4 regions of the Bradyrhizobium sp. CCGUVB1N3 genome follow, and region 1 is predicted to be linked to each of the others. Evidence: predicted binding sites of a transcription regulator. Region 1 holds the regulator's gene; each other region holds the start of a gene.
The links. Region 1 encodes PhoB, which activates phosphate uptake and scavenging genes when phosphate is short. Its sites were predicted from a motif close to TGTCATNNANCTGTCAT; they were not measured.
Positions count from the first base shown of each region.

Region 2: the regulator PhoB is predicted to act here: its motif matches at 2,293-2,309, upstream of NLM33_RS04125 (RNA degradosome polyphosphate kinase).
Region 3: the regulator PhoB is predicted to act here: its motif matches at 1,636-1,652, upstream of NLM33_RS25300 (YdcH family protein).
Region 4: the regulator PhoB is predicted to act here: its motif matches at 1,754-1,770, upstream of ugpB (sn-glycerol-3-phosphate ABC transporter substrate-binding protein UgpB).

Region 1 is NZ_JANADR010000001.1:6,806,346-6,809,927, forward strand. Features, by position in the region: gene pstA (phosphate ABC transporter permease PstA) at 1-117, shown strand, start outside; gene pstB (phosphate ABC transporter ATP-binding protein PstB) at 114-932, shown strand; gene phoU (phosphate signaling complex protein PhoU) at 944-1,660, shown strand; gene phoB (phosphate regulon transcriptional regulator PhoB) at 1,675-2,382, shown strand; gene NLM33_RS32395 (GcrA family cell cycle regulator) at 2,465-2,977, opposite strand; gene NLM33_RS32400 (aspartate aminotransferase family protein) at 3,433-3,582, shown strand, end outside.
Region 2 is NZ_JANADR010000001.1:891,299-894,880, reverse strand. Features, by position in the region: gene purM (phosphoribosylformylglycinamidine cyclo-ligase) at 1-764, opposite strand, end outside; gene NLM33_RS04135 (CDP-alcohol phosphatidyltransferase family protein) at 918-1,460, shown strand; gene NLM33_RS04130 (DnaA ATPase domain-containing protein) at 1,553-2,230, shown strand; gene NLM33_RS04125 (RNA degradosome polyphosphate kinase) at 2,385-3,582, shown strand, end outside.
Region 3 is NZ_JANADR010000001.1:5,307,105-5,310,686, forward strand. Features, by position in the region: gene NLM33_RS25295 (NAD(P)/FAD-dependent oxidoreductase) at 152-1,255, shown strand; gene NLM33_RS25300 (YdcH family protein) at 1,370-1,549, opposite strand; gene NLM33_RS25305 (YdcH family protein) at 1,879-2,085, shown strand; gene NLM33_RS25310 (hypothetical protein) at 2,191-2,406, shown strand; gene NLM33_RS25315 (hypothetical protein) at 2,431-2,682, shown strand; gene NLM33_RS25320 (GGDEF domain-containing protein) at 2,684-3,433, opposite strand; gene purE (5-(carboxyamino)imidazole ribonucleotide mutase) at 3,576-3,582, shown strand, end outside.
Region 4 is NZ_JANADR010000001.1:6,185,553-6,189,134, forward strand. Features, by position in the region: gene NLM33_RS29465 (CaiB/BaiF CoA-transferase family protein) at 1-530, shown strand, start outside; one part of gene NLM33_RS29470 (IS5 family transposase) at 606-944, shown strand; one part of gene NLM33_RS29470 (IS5 family transposase) at 947-1,366, shown strand; gene ugpB (sn-glycerol-3-phosphate ABC transporter substrate-binding protein UgpB) at 1,824-3,140, shown strand; gene ugpA (sn-glycerol-3-phosphate ABC transporter permease UgpA) at 3,189-3,582, shown strand, end outside.

The sequences.
Region 1 (3,582 bases):
AGCCCCTACGCCTACTGGAAGCAACTGGCCTGGAGCGGGGCGCTTCTGATCACCCTGACCGTGCTTGCCCTGAACATTGGCGCGCGCATTCTTGGCGCCGAGAGGACTGCAAAATGAGCGATCTGTCCGTTTCCGTAAGTTCCACCGGGCGTCAGGCGTCGCCGACACTGCCCGAGGCTCCGGCCAAGGTGACGGTGCGCAACCTCAACTTCTATTACGGCGAGCACCACGCGCTGAAGAACATCAACCTGACGCTCGGCACCAACCGTGTCACGGCGTTCATCGGCCCGTCCGGCTGCGGCAAGTCGACCCTGCTGCGCATCTTCAACCGGATGTACGACCTCTATCCGGGCCAGCGCGCCACCGGTCAGCTCATGCTCGACCAGACCAACATCCTCGACCCCAGGCTCGACCTCAACCTGCTGCGGGCCCGGGTCGGGATGGTGTTCCAGAAGCCGACGCCGTTCCCGATGACGATCTACGAGAACATCGCCTTCGGCATCCGCCTCTATGAGAAGATCTCGAAGTCCGAGATGGACGACCGGGTCGAGAAGGCGCTGCGCGGCGGCGCGCTGTGGAACGAGGTCAAGGACAAGCTCAACGCGTCGGGCCTGTCGCTTTCCGGCGGCCAGCAGCAGCGCCTCTGCATCGCCCGCACCGTGGCGGTGCGTCCCGAGGTGATCCTGTTCGACGAGCCCTGCTCGGCGCTCGATCCGATCTCGACCGCCAAGGTCGAGGAGCTGATCCAGGAGCTCGCCGAGGACTACACGATCGCGATCGTCACCCATAACATGCAGCAGGCGGCGCGCGTCTCCGACAAGACCGCCTTCATGTATCTCGGCGAGCTGATCGAGTTCGACGAGACCAGCAAGATCTTCACGTCGCCCAGCGACCGGCGCACACAGGACTACATCACCGGCCGCTTCGGCTGAGGAGACAGGAAATGGCTTCTGAACATACCGCAAAGGCCTTCGACACCGACCTCCAGGAGCTCACGCGGCTCGTCGCGGAGATGGGCGGCCTTGCCGAGCGCATGATCGTCGATTCCGTCGATGCGCTGATCCGCCGTGACGTCGCGCTCGGCCAGCGCGTGGTGGCAACCGACGCCGAAATCGACGCGCTCCAGAAAAAGATCGAGGAGCGCGCCGTGCTCACGATCGCACGTCGCCAGCCGATGGCGGTCGACCTGCGCGAAATCGTCGGCGCCATGCGCGTTGCGACCGATCTGGAGCGGATCGGCGACCTCGCCAAGAACATGGGCAAGCGCGTTGCCGCGCTCGAGACCGATTTCCATCCGCTCAAGCTGTTCCGCGGCCTGGAGCACATGACCGACCTCGTGCAGCAGCAGGTCAAGTCGGTGCTGGACGCCTATGCCGCGCATGACCTGCCGGCGGCGATGATGGTCTGGAAAGGCGACGAGGAGGTCGACGCGATCTGTACCTCGCTGTTCCGCGAGCTCCTCACCTACATGATGGAGGATCCGCGCAACATCTCGTTCTGCATCCATTTGATGTTCTGCGCCAAGAACATCGAGCGGATCGGCGATCATGCGACCAATATCGCCGAGACCGTCTTCTACATGATCGAAGGTCAGGCCATCGCGGACAAGCGTCCGAAGGGCGACATGACGACCTTCGCCACGACCGTGCCGAACACTTAAGGAGCGACGACGCCATGGGCGCACGCATTTTGGTTGTTGAGGACGAGGAAGCGCTGACCGAGCTGTTGCGCTACAACCTCGAAGGCGACGGCTACGATGTCGAGACGGTGATGCGCGGCGACGACGCCGACACCCGCCTCAAGGAGCACATCCCCGACCTGATCGTGCTCGACTGGATGCTGCCGGGCCTGTCCGGCATCGAGCTGTGCCGCAGGCTTCGCGCAAGGCCCGAGACCAAGGGGTTGCCGATCATCATGCTCACGGCGCGCGGTGAGGAGAGCGAGCGGGTGCGCGGGCTTGCCACCGGCGCCGACGACTACATCGTCAAGCCGTTCTCGGTGCCCGAGTTGCTCGCGCGCGTGAAAGGCCTGCTCAGGCGTGCGAGCCCCGAGCGGCTTGCGACCATACTTGCCTACGGCGACATCGAGCTGGATCGTGAAAAACGCCGCGTCGCGCGCTCCGGACGGCCGATCGACCTTGGCCCGACCGAATATCGCCTCTTGGAGTTCTTCCTGGAGCATCCGGGCCGCGTGTTCTCGCGCGAGCAGCTGCTCGACAGCGTCTGGGGCCGCGACATCTATATCGACGAGCGCACCGTCGATGTCCACATCGGCCGCCTGCGCAAGCTGCTCAATCTCGGCCGCGAGCAGGATCCGATCCGCACCGTCCGCGGCGCCGGCTACGCGCTGGATGATCGGTTTGCGAAGGCGGAGCAGACGTAAAAAAGCGCGCCGGATGGCGCGCTGACGTCTCTCGATCAAACGTCCCGGCCTTGCGCCGGGACGTTGTCGTTTGTGGCCGAACTCAGCGCGTGCCGGGCTTGGCCGGAGCGCGGCGGCGGTCGGCGGCCGGTTGGTAGGCGACGCGCGAATGCTGCGCGCAGTAGGGCAGGCCCGAGAGCGACTTGCCGCCGCAGAAGAAGAAATCCGGGCTCGAGGGATCGCCGACCGGCCAATGGCAGGTCGCTTCGTTGAGCTCGAGCAGCGACAGGCGCTGGCTCATCGGAACGACGTTGTCATAGGTGATCGGATCGGGCTCGACCTCGACCTCGAAGGCCTGGGCGAGGGCGGTGTTGCCGCGCGAGATCGGGCGGCTCACCCGCATCATGTGCTGCGCCGGGCGCGCCTTGCGCGGCCGCGGAGCCGCCGAGGACGGGGTCTTGGCGCGGCCGGACAGGCCCAGCCGGTGCACCTTGCCGATTACGGCGTTGCGCGTCACATTTCCGAGCTCGGCAGCGATCTGGCTGGCCGAAAGCCCGGCTTCCCAGAGCTTTTTCAATTGCTCGACGCGATCGTCGGACCAGGTCAAAACCGTCATTGCACCCTTCCCCTCGCCGCGCGCCTGCCAATCCTTGGGGCCGCGTGGCGATGTCTAAGCCTCGAAAAACCCGTGCTGCCAGAATCCCTTAAGGCTCGCCGGGCGCGAAAACGCACCTGAACGTTACGCCGGTACATGAGGACTAAGAGGATCAGAACTGCTGCACGAGATGTCGTATCTGACGGGGGAAACGCTACAATATGGCGTGACTCCCGCGCAAGAGTCTGCGGCCCAGCGTCCACATGTTCCGTCGCTAAAAGAACTCAAAATTGCCACCGCAAGACTACGGGCCGCGCGGCTTGCAGGGGCCTTCTGGCGGCATTGACAGCGGTTTTTCCAGGCATAAAATAGTGACACGTGCCGCCCTTAAAAGGCGGCACGTTTCGTTTTCCGGGCAGGTCAATGATGCGCTGCGCAACGCAGCCTCAGCCGGCCCCAACATCCAAGTGACCGCCATGACCAAGAGCGCCGCGACGCATCTGCTTCCCGTTTTCGCCAGGGCCGAGCTCGGCTTCGAGCGCGGCGAAGGCTGCTGGCTGGTCTCAACCAATGGCGAGCGCTATCTCGATTTCACCTCGGGCGTCGCCGTGAATGCGCTCGGTCAC
Region 2 (3,582 bases), 5.9 Mb from region 1:
CCAGTGATGTGGGCAAGGCCCTTCACCGCGCCGGTCTCGCGGATCGCGCGCAGGCAGGATTTGACGTAGAGCCGGGTCGGCGCGAGCAGCGCGCCGCCGAGCGTCATGACCGGCGCAAAGGGCGCCTGGGCCCCGAAGCCGAGGCCGGACTGCTCAACGATCTTGCGCACCAGCGAGAAGCCGTTGGAATGCACGCCGGAGGACGCCAGCCCAATCACGGCATCGCCCGCGGCGATATCATTGCGCGGCAGCAGGGTGCCCCGCTCGGCGGCGCCGACCGCGAACCCGGCGAGATCATAATCGCCGTCCTTGTAGAGGCCGGGCATCTCGGCGGTCTCGCCCCCGATCAGTGCACAACCCGACTCGCGGCAACCCTCGGCGACGCCCGCGACGATCGACGCAGCGGCCTCGGGGTCGAGCTTGCCGCATGCGAAATAGTCGAGGAAGAACAGCGGCTCGGCCCCCTGCACCACGAGGTCGTTGACACTCATCGCGACCAGATCGATGCCGATCCCGCCATGCAGGCCGGTCTCGATGGCGATCTTGACCTTGGTGCCGACACCGTCGGTGGCGGCGACCAGGACCGGGTCCTTGAACCCGGCCGCCTTGAGGTCGAACAGGCCGCCAAAACCGCCGATCTCGGCATCGGCGCCAGCACGCGCGGTGGCGCGCACCATCGGCTTGATCAGGTCGACCAGGCGATTGCCCGCATCGATGTCCACGCCTGAATCGGCGTAGGTAAGGCCGTTTTTGCGGTCGGTCATGCCGGATTTCCAGTGGATTTGCGGCTGGTTACGTCGAATTCGAGGGCTGCGCAATGGCTCGCAAGGGGCCTAAGGCTATACTATGTAGATATCAACCGGTTCAGCCTCCAAGGGGCCGGTTTCGAGGTCAGACCGGGTGCCGGGAAGCGCCGCGTGAGTATTCCAAACATCATTACCCTGGGCCGCATCATGCTGGTCCCGATCATCGTCTGGGCGATCGTGTCGAGCCAAATGGAAGTGGCGTTCGCCGTCTTCCTGATCGCCGGCATCAGCGACGCCGTCGACGGCTTCTTGGCCAAGCGCTTCAACATGAGGAGCGAGCTCGGCGCCCTGCTCGATCCGCTCGCCGACAAGGCGCTGCTGGTCTCGATCTATCTGGCGCTCGGCATCTGGGGCGACATCCCGCGCTGGATCGTGATTCTGGTGGTTTCCCGCGACATCATGATCGTCGCCGCCGTGATCGTCTCCTGGCTGTTCGACAAGCCGGTCGAGATGAAGCCCTCGAAGGTGTCGAAGCTCAACACTGCAGCCCAGGTGGCCTATGCGGCGTTGGTGCTGGCCTCCCTCGCGTTCGGCTTCAAGCCCGGCCCCTATGATATAATCCTGATGGGCCTCGTCACGGTCTTCACGCTCTCCTCCGTATCGCTCTATCTCGTCGAGTGGCTGCGGCACATGAGCACGATCGAGGCCAAATGAGCCGGGATGCGGCCCCGCAAAAGGCCAACTCCCGCTCGATACGTCGATTCTCTTCAAACGAAGCCGGCGCGCCGGCATGGAGCAAAGCAAGCGTGGCAGGCCGCGTTCATCCCCGACAACTGGCGTTTTCGCTTCCGCATGCGGAAAGCCTGAGCCGGGACAATTTTCTCGAAGGCCCTGCCAACGCCGCCGGTCTCGCCCTGATCAATGCCTGGCCCGAATGGCCGAACCGGATCATGTGGCTTGCCGGCCCCGAAGGCTCAGGCAAGAGCCACCTCGCCGCGATCTGGGCTGAAGAGGCCGGCGCCCGCTCCACCACTGCCAATGCATTGACCGCGGCCGCCGTGCCCGGGGCGCTCGCCACGGGCGCGCTCGTCGTCGAGGATCTGAGATCGAAGGATTTTGACGAGCGCGCGCTCTTCCATCTGTTTAACCTCGCGCGCGAGGACGGGGCCTGCGTCCTGCTCACCGGCCGCGAGGTCCCGGCGGCGTTGGAGATCGAACTGCGCGACCTCCGCTCGCGCTTACGCGCCGTACCCGTGGTGTCGCTGCTGCCCCCGGACGACCAGCTGTTCCGCGGCCTGATCGTCAAGTTCTGTGCCGACCGCCAGTTGAGCGTCGATGAGAGCGTGGTCAGCTATCTCGCGACCCACCTGGAGCGCTCCTCCGCAGCGGCACGGCGGGCCGTGGAGCTGCTTGACAGCGAAGCCCTGCGGCTCGGCCGGCCCGTGACCCGGGCGCTGGCCGCCGAATTGCTGCGCCACGCCTGACCCCTCCCGGCTTGGCCTTGTTCGTCTCGGCCGCTTGACGCCACCGGGCGGCGGAACATCAATGTCATCGAAACGTCATCGCACTAACACATGCTCTGCGCCGGTTTTGCGCATAAGTCGCAAGATGAGGCGAAAGAAGATGGATCGACTTCTCATGGACTCCGCGCAAGCTATTGAAATCAAAGAAAAAGAACCAGAAGCGACGGCCCTGCCGGCGATCGCAACGAGCCCCGAGCGATTCATCAATCGCGAGCTTTCCTGGCTGCATTTCAACCGCCGGGTCCTGGAGGAATCGGTCAATCCCCACCACCCGGTGCTGGAGCGGGTGCGATTCCTGTCGATTTCGGCAAATAACCTTGATGAGTTCTTCATGGTCCGCGTCGCCGGCATCAAGGCGCAGGTCCGCGAGGGCATCCCCGAGCGCAGCCCCGACGGCCTGACCCCGTCCGAGCAGCTCGCGCTGATCAACCGCACCGTCTCGCAGCTCGCAAGTGACCAGCAGGCGATCTGGCGCGATCTGCGCGCCACGCTCGCCGACGTCGGCATCGTGCTGGTCGACGGCAAGGACGTCACCAAGGCGGAGAAGAGCTGGCTCGAGGACCACTTCCTCCACAACGTCTTTCCCTTGCTCACTCCGCTCGCAATCGATCCCGCTCACCCCTTCCCGTTCATTCCGAGCCTGGGTTTCACCATCGCGCTGCAGCTCACGCGCGCCGCAGACGGCAAGCAGATGAACGCGCTGATCCGCATGCCCGGCAAGATCGACCGCTTCGTCCGCTTGCCCGCCGATGGCGTAGTGCGACTGATCTCGCTGGAACAGATGACCGCCCTGTTCATCAACCGCCTGTTCCCCGGCTACAACCTCCACGGCCAGGGCGCCTTCCGCATCATCCGCGACTCCGAAATGGAAATCGAGGAAGAGGCCGAAGACCTCGTGCGCGTGTTCGAGACCGCGTTGAAGCGCCGCCGCCGCGGATCGGTGATCCGGCTCGAGGTCGACGCCAAGACGCCCGAACAGCTGCGCAGCTTCGTGCAGCACGCTCTTTCTGCGGCCGACGACGAAGTGTTCCTGGTCGACGGCGTGCTTGCCATGAACGAGCTGTCGCAGCTCACCCGCCTCGATCGCCCCGACCTCGAATTCACCCCTTACGTGCCCCGCCATCCCGAGCGCGTGCGCGAGCATGGCGGCGACATCTTCGCCGCGATCCGGCAGAAGGATCTCATCGTCCATCACCCCTACGAATCCTTCGACGTCGTCGTGCAGTTCCTCCAGCAAGCCACACGCGACCCCGACGTCGTCGCGATCAAGCAGACGCTGTACCGCACCTCCAACAACTCGCCGATCGTACGCG
Region 3 (3,582 bases), 1.5 Mb from region 1:
ATCGGGTAAACGCCTGTCAGCACGACAGAAAAATGTGACGCCAGATACGGCAATTGCCCTGACATGATAAATTCTTCCTTAATGGAGAACCGCCTTGGGGGCGGTTTCTTAAGTCTCTCGGCGCTGCCGCCGACGGACCTCCCGTTCCACCATGGATAGAGTTGACTGCGTCGTCATCGGAGCGGGCGTGGTCGGGCTCGCGGTCGCGCGAAAGCTCGCCCAGGCCGGGCGGGAGGTGATCGTGCTGGAGGCGGCGGAGGCCATCGGCACCGTTACCTCTTCGCGCAACAGCGAGGTGATCCACGCCGGGATCTACTACCGCGCCGGGAGCTGGATGGCGCGGCTGTGCGTCAGCGGCAAGCATGCGCTCTACCGCTACTGCGCCGAGCGCAACATCCCGCACAAAAATTGCGGCAAGCTGATCGTTGCGACGAATCCGAATGAGACCGAGAAGCTGCAATCGATCAAGGCGCATGCCGAGGCCAATGGCGTGCTCGACATGCAGATGCTCGCAGGCGACGCCGCGCGCGCGCTGGAGCCGGCGCTCGCTTGCGATGCCGCGTTGCTCTCGCCCTCGACCGGCATCATCGACAGCCACGCCTACATGCTCTCGCTGCGCGGCGAGGCCGAAGCGGCGGGAGCTGCGTTCGCGTTTCACACGCCGCTGATCCGCGCCAAGGCGTCAGGCGGCGTCCTCGAAATCGATGCCGGCGGCGAAGCGCCGATGACGCTGCAATGCAGCCTGCTGATCAACGCGGCAGGTCTTTCGGCGACGACGGTGGCGCGCAACGTCGACGGCATGCCGCTCGACCGGATTCCGCCGGCCTATCTCGCCAAGGGCAACTATTTCAGCTGCAGCGCCAAGGCACCGTTCTCGCGGCTGATCTATCCCGTGCCCGAGCCCGGCGGGCTCGGCGTGCACCTGACGCTGGACATGGCAGGCCAGGCGCGTTTCGGTCCCGACGTGGAGTGGATCGAAGCGATCGACTATGCGGTCGATCCCGCACGCGCAGAGCGATTCTATCCGGCAATCCGCAAATACTGGCCGGACCTGCCTGATGGCGCGTTGATGCCGAGCTATTCGGGCATACGCCCGAAGATCGTCCCGCCGGCGGTCGCCACGCAGGATTTCCTGATGCAGGGCGCGCGCGATCACGGCGTGGACGGCCTGATCAATCTCTTCGGTATCGAGTCCCCCGGCCTGACGTCATCGCTTGCGATCGCCGACCACGTCGCCGAGCTCGCAAACATCTAGACGTCGCGCGAAAGTAATCGCACGACGCTTCGCACCTCGACACAGGGATGAGCGCAGCAGCTCTCATCCCTGCGTGAAGGGTGCGATGTCAGACCTACGCTTGTACGGGGGTTACTAGTGGAGCGTGCCGTCGTGCTTCAATCGCTCGATCTGGTCCTTGACCATCAACTTCCGGCGCTTCAACTCAACAATTTGCAGGTCGTCTGTTGAAAGGTGCACAAGAGCTTCGTGCAATTCGTTTTCGAGAAGTTTGTGTTTCCGCTCCAATTCAACAAGATGTGCCTGAATTGTCATTCGAAACCTCCTCGATAGGGTTGAACCTCAGGATTCGATCCGGACGAACAAGTCTACATCACCGATTCGTTCTGTCGATGGGTATCCGTGGTCGTACTGTCATTTTTGAAAATTCATATGTAATGAACCGTGAGTACGGAACTGCGACTAGAATTGTCCATGATTTCAATGCGCTTCCGCGGCGACGCCGCGATCCACTTAAATATCTTGCGAGAGAGCGTTGATAGAGGACCCAGATCGCTTGCGATCACGTCGCGCAAGGACGATACTTTCCACAGGCCTTCCACAGCCTTTCGCAACCTCATCGGGTTTTCCGGCTACCGCACATCATGACCAATGAAGACGAGCGCGAACTCGAATCCGAGCTCGCGCGGTTGCAGCAGGAACACCGAGATCTCGATGCGGCGATCGATGCATTGCATCAATCGCCCGCCCCCGACCTGTTGCGGTTGCAGCGCCTGAAGAAACGCAAGCTGTTGTTGCGCGACCGTATCGCCTTCATCGAAGACCAGATCACGCCCGACATCATCGCCTGATCGCCGCCGCTATACCCAATGCATTTCGCGGGGCATCGAATTCCGCTTGACTCAAAAAGAACAAAAGAAGAACATTTGGGCTTCAACCGCTTCCGGGGAAACGCCATGTCCGCAGCCGCCTTCGACAACAGCCACTATGAACAAGCCTGCGATCAGGCGATCGCGATGTGCGACGGCAATCTGCGCAGCACCATCAAGGCGCTGATCATGGCCAACGAATATCTGGAAGCGGAGCTCGAGGAATTGCAGGCGGCAATTTCGGCCGGCTGCATTCCCGAGACGTCGCGCAACAAGATGCGGAGCACCTCCAGCGCCGCGTGAGCCAACGAGCACTCGGAGCCGACCATGTCCGATGTCACCTACTATGTCGCACTGCCTTTCCTCACCGATGAAGATGGATCGCCTGTCGCGGGCGCCGCGGAGGAATGTCAGACCTCGGCCGCCGCGCTGCGGCGCGCCGAGATCCTGGCGCACGGCGCCGGCCATATCGGCGCAATCGCGTTCAGCCGCAGCGGCGATCCCATGACCGGCGAGTTCGGCGACGCCAAGCTGCTGCGCAAGTTCGGCAACGTGCCGGAAGACCTCAGCGCGCTCTAGTTTAGCTGCTGATCAGCCTGATCCGCGGCTCGTGCCGCCGCTGGGCCTTGCGCACGTACATGGCCGCGTCGGCTTCCTCCAGCGCGCGGCCTGCCTCGGCGTGAGATCCGAGCAGCGCGACGCCGGCGGAGGCGCCCGCATTCACGCGCTGGCCGCGAAAGACAAAGGACAGATCGTCGATCGCCTGCTCGAAGCCTGCGGCCTTCGCCTTGGCGTCGGTCTCGCTGAGATTCCACAACAAGAGCGCAAACTCGTCGCCGCCAAGGCGGCCGACCACGTCGGAGGCTCGCACCTGCCGCGTCAGCGCGGCGGCGATCGCCTTGAGAACCTCATCACCGGCGGCGTGACCGAAGGAGTCGTTGATGGGCTTCAGGCGGTCGACATCGAGCACGATCAGCGCGCCGCGGGCGGCATAGCGCGTCATGTAGGCGATCGCACGATGCAGCTCGCGCTCGAAGCCGCGCCGGTTCGGGATACCGAGCAGGAAGTCGGTGTCGGCGGCAGCCTCGAGCTCGTCGATGCGCCGCTGGGCCTGGGCGAGCCTGGTGCGTAGGCTGCGGATGGTCGCCTTGGCGTCGTGCTTGCGGTCGTTCTTGGCGTCGTTCTTGGCCGCGTCGGCGGTCGCAGCGGGCGGCCTGCCCGGCCGCCTCGCGCGCTTGGCTACGGGTTTGGCCGCGGGTTTGGATCGGCTCCCGCTGCTTTTCCGGCCCTTTTTTGCCTTCGCAGCGATCGCCCTTTTTGGTTTCTTCATGGGCGTCCTGCTCAATGAAGGCTTGCGGGGATTCACCAAGACAGGATAGTGCATTCCCTTCTCCTTGCCACCGCCTTGCGAGCCGCCGGCCGGAACCGTTAATCTGGCCTATGTTTCTGTATTCCCGAGCACAATTAACGTCATGACCG
Region 4 (3,582 bases), 620 kb from region 1:
CTGGCCTGACCGGCAACGAGCATCCCAATCTCGTGCCCTATGCGATCTTCCCGACCAGGACGGACGACATCTTCATCGGCGTCGGCAATGACGGCACTTTCCGAAAACTGGCCAAGGAGATCGGCAAGCCCGAGCTCGGCACCGATCCACGCTTTGCCCGCAACAAGGACCGCATCGCCAATCGCGAGGCGCTGCGCGCCGAGCTTGCCGCGGTGTTCAGCCAGCATGAGGCCGAGCCGCTATGCGACCGGTTGCTTGCGGCAGGACTGCCCGCGGGTCCGGTGCAGAAGATCGACCAGGCGTTGAACAATCCGCACACGATCTACCGCGGCGATATTATCGAGAAGGACTGGTACAAAGGCGTCGCCTCGCCGATCCGGCTCGATCGCAGCAAGCCGAGCCTGCGCCGCGTGCCACCGAAATTCAGCCAGCATGCCACTGAAGTGCTCGGCGAGTTCGGATATTCCACGGCCGAGATCGACGCGATGGTCGAGAACGGCGTGGTCTGCGGTCCCGAGCGCAAGCGCTAGGGTCTGTACTCAATAAGGATTCCGGCTGAGCCCGGTTTGTGATTCAAGGTCTCCGAAGATGATTTGGAGGCCGGGATGGCGAAGGCGCTCTACCTTTTGAACGATGCGGAATGGCGGCGGATCGAGCCGTTGTTGCCCCGTGGTCGGCGTGGAGCGCGTCGCGTCGACGATCGCCGGGTGATCAGCGGGATCGTCTACATGCTGCGTTCGGGCGGTCGCTGGCGCGATTGCCCGGCGGGGTATGGTCCCTACACGACGATCTACAATCGCTATAATCGCTGGAGCCGTCAGGGGATTTGGCACGACATCTTCAAGGCTCTGACCGGTCATAGCGGCATCTTCGGCACCGTCGCCATCGACAGCACCCACGTCAAAGCCCACCGCTCCGCCGCTGGCGCAAAAGGGGGGACTTCGCGCAAGGTATCGGCCGCTCGCGCGGCGGGCGCACGACGAAGCTCCACGGCCTGACCGACGCCAAAGGACGGCCTCGGGTGCTTTTGCTCACCGCCGGCAATGTCAACGACATCACCGTTGCCGCCGATCTGGTCCGCGCTATCGGTCCCTTCCGCCGCCTGATCGCCGACCGCGGATACGACGCCGATCACCTGCGCCACCTGATCAAGGGCCGCAAAGCTGAACCGGTCATCCCCTCGACCACATCAAGGCGCAGCCCTATTCCTTACGACAAACGCGCTTACAAGCAGCGAAACCGCGTCGAACGTATGTGGTGCAGACTCAAAGACTGGCGTCGCATCGCCACCCGATACGACAAACTCGCCAGGAATTACCTCAGTGCAGCCTTCATCGCCGCCGCAGTCACCTATTGGCTCAATTGAGTCCGGACCCTAGGGCTTCACTAGGCTTCAGCGTGGCCGCAACGGCAGTGCGCTCCCTCCCCCGCTTGCGGGGGAGGGTTGGGGAGAGGGTGTCTCCGCAACGGGACAATCCCCAAGAGGAGAGAGCCCTCACCCGGCGCTGCGCAGTAGCCGAGGCTTCGCCTCGGCGTCTCTTAAGAGGACGGCCGCCGAAGGCGGCCTTTGCCTCTCCCGCAAGCGGGAGAGGTTTTCGAGCTTGCGGCCGCATCGCGTTGCCAAAGGGCCACCTGTTCTGCCGAGCGATCCGCTCACCGCCGACCCAATGCTGCGGCGCGGCCGTAGGCGTCTTCGCCTATTTGACGACTTCCCTTTTGCGGCGCTTGCCGCTTTCGTTTCGGCCGCATACACAGTCATGTGAACGTCACATGGCGCTGCTAGCGCAAGCGCTCTTTGATGACGGCCCAAGGGAGGTTTCTGAATGGCTCTTCGACAATTTGCAGCGGCTGCCGCCATTGCCGCCACGTTCGGCTTTGCCGCCTCGCCGGCGCTGGCCGTGACCGAAATTCAGTGGTGGCACGCGATGACCGGCGCGAACAACGACGTCATCGTCAAGCTCGCCAACGACTTCAACACGTCGCAGAGCGACTACAAGGTGATTCCGACCTATAAGGGCAGCTATCCCGATACCATGAACGCCGGCATCGCGGCCTTCCGCGCCGGCAATGCGCCGCACATCATGCAGGTCTTCGAGGTCGGCACCGCGACCATGATGGCCGCGACCGGCGCCGTCAAACCCGTCTACAAGCTGATGGCCGAGACCGGCGAGACGTTCGATCCCAAGGTCTACCTGCCCGCGATCACCGGCTACTACTCGACCTCGAAGGGCGAAATGCTGTCCTTCCCGTTCAACTCCTCGTCCACGGTCATGTGGGTCAATCTCGACGAGCTCAAGAAGGCCAATGTCGAGATCCCGAAGACCTGGCCGGAAGTTTTCGAGGCCGGCAAGAAGCTGAAGGCTGCCGGCCATGCGACCTGCGGGTTCTCCAATGCGTGGGCCACCTGGGTCAACCTGGAGCAGCTCTCCGCCTGGCACAATGTGTCGCTCTCGACCAAGGCCAACGGTCTCGACGGCTTCGATACGGTTCTTCAGTTCAACGGTCCGCTCCAGGTCAAGCATCTCGAAAACCTGGTCGAGCTTCAAAAGGACAAGACCTACGACTATGCCGGCCGCACCAACACCGGCGAGGGCCGCTTCACTTCCGGCGAGTGCCCGATCTTCCTGAGCTCCTCGTCTTTGTTCGCCAACATCAAGGCGCAGGCCAAGTTCAACTTCGCCGCCGCGCCAATGCCCTACTATCCGGACGCCAAGGGCGCGCCGCAGAACTCGATCATCGGCGGCGCTTCGCTCTGGGTGATGGGCGGCAAGACTCCCGATGAGTACAAGGGTGTCGCAAAATTCCTGACCTTCCTGTCGGACACCGACCGCCAGGTCTGGGTCCACAAGGCATCCGGCTATCTGCCGATCACCAAGGCGGCCTATGAGAAGGCGAAGGCCGAGGGCTTCTACAAGGATCAGCCCTATCTCGAAACGCCGCTGCTCGAGCTGACCAACAAGGAGCCGACCGAGAACTCCCGCGGCCTGCGGCTCGGCAACATGGCACAGCTTCGCGACGTCTGGTGCGAGGAGATCGAGCAGGCGCTCGCCGGCAAGAAGACCGCCAAGCAGGCGCTCGACGCCGCCGTCGAACGCGGCAACACGATGCTCCGGCAGTTCGAAAAGACCGCCGTGAAATAAGGCGATAAGCGGCAGGCCGGTCTCGCGGCCTGCCGCTCTCCTCACATCATGCAAAAGCAAGCCATTTTCCAATCCAGGCTATTGCCGTTCGCGCTGGTTGCGCCGCAGCTCGCGATCGTGCTGATCTTTTTCTACTGGCCGGCCGCGCAGGCGGTGATCCAGTCCTTCCTGCTGCAGGACGCCTTCGGCCTCTCGACCAGCTTCGTCTGGTTCGACAACTACGTCGAACTGCTCAAGGATCCCGCCTATTTCGAGGCGATCGTCCGGACCTTCTTCTTCTCGTTCGCGATCGCGCTCTCGTCGCTGTCATTGGCGCTGCTGCTCGCCGTGATGGCGGACAAGCCGATGCGCGGCGGCGCGGTCTATCGCACCCTGCTGATCTGGCCCTATGCAGTCGCCCCGCCCGTGGTCGGCGTGCTCTGGATCTTCATGCTGCACCCCT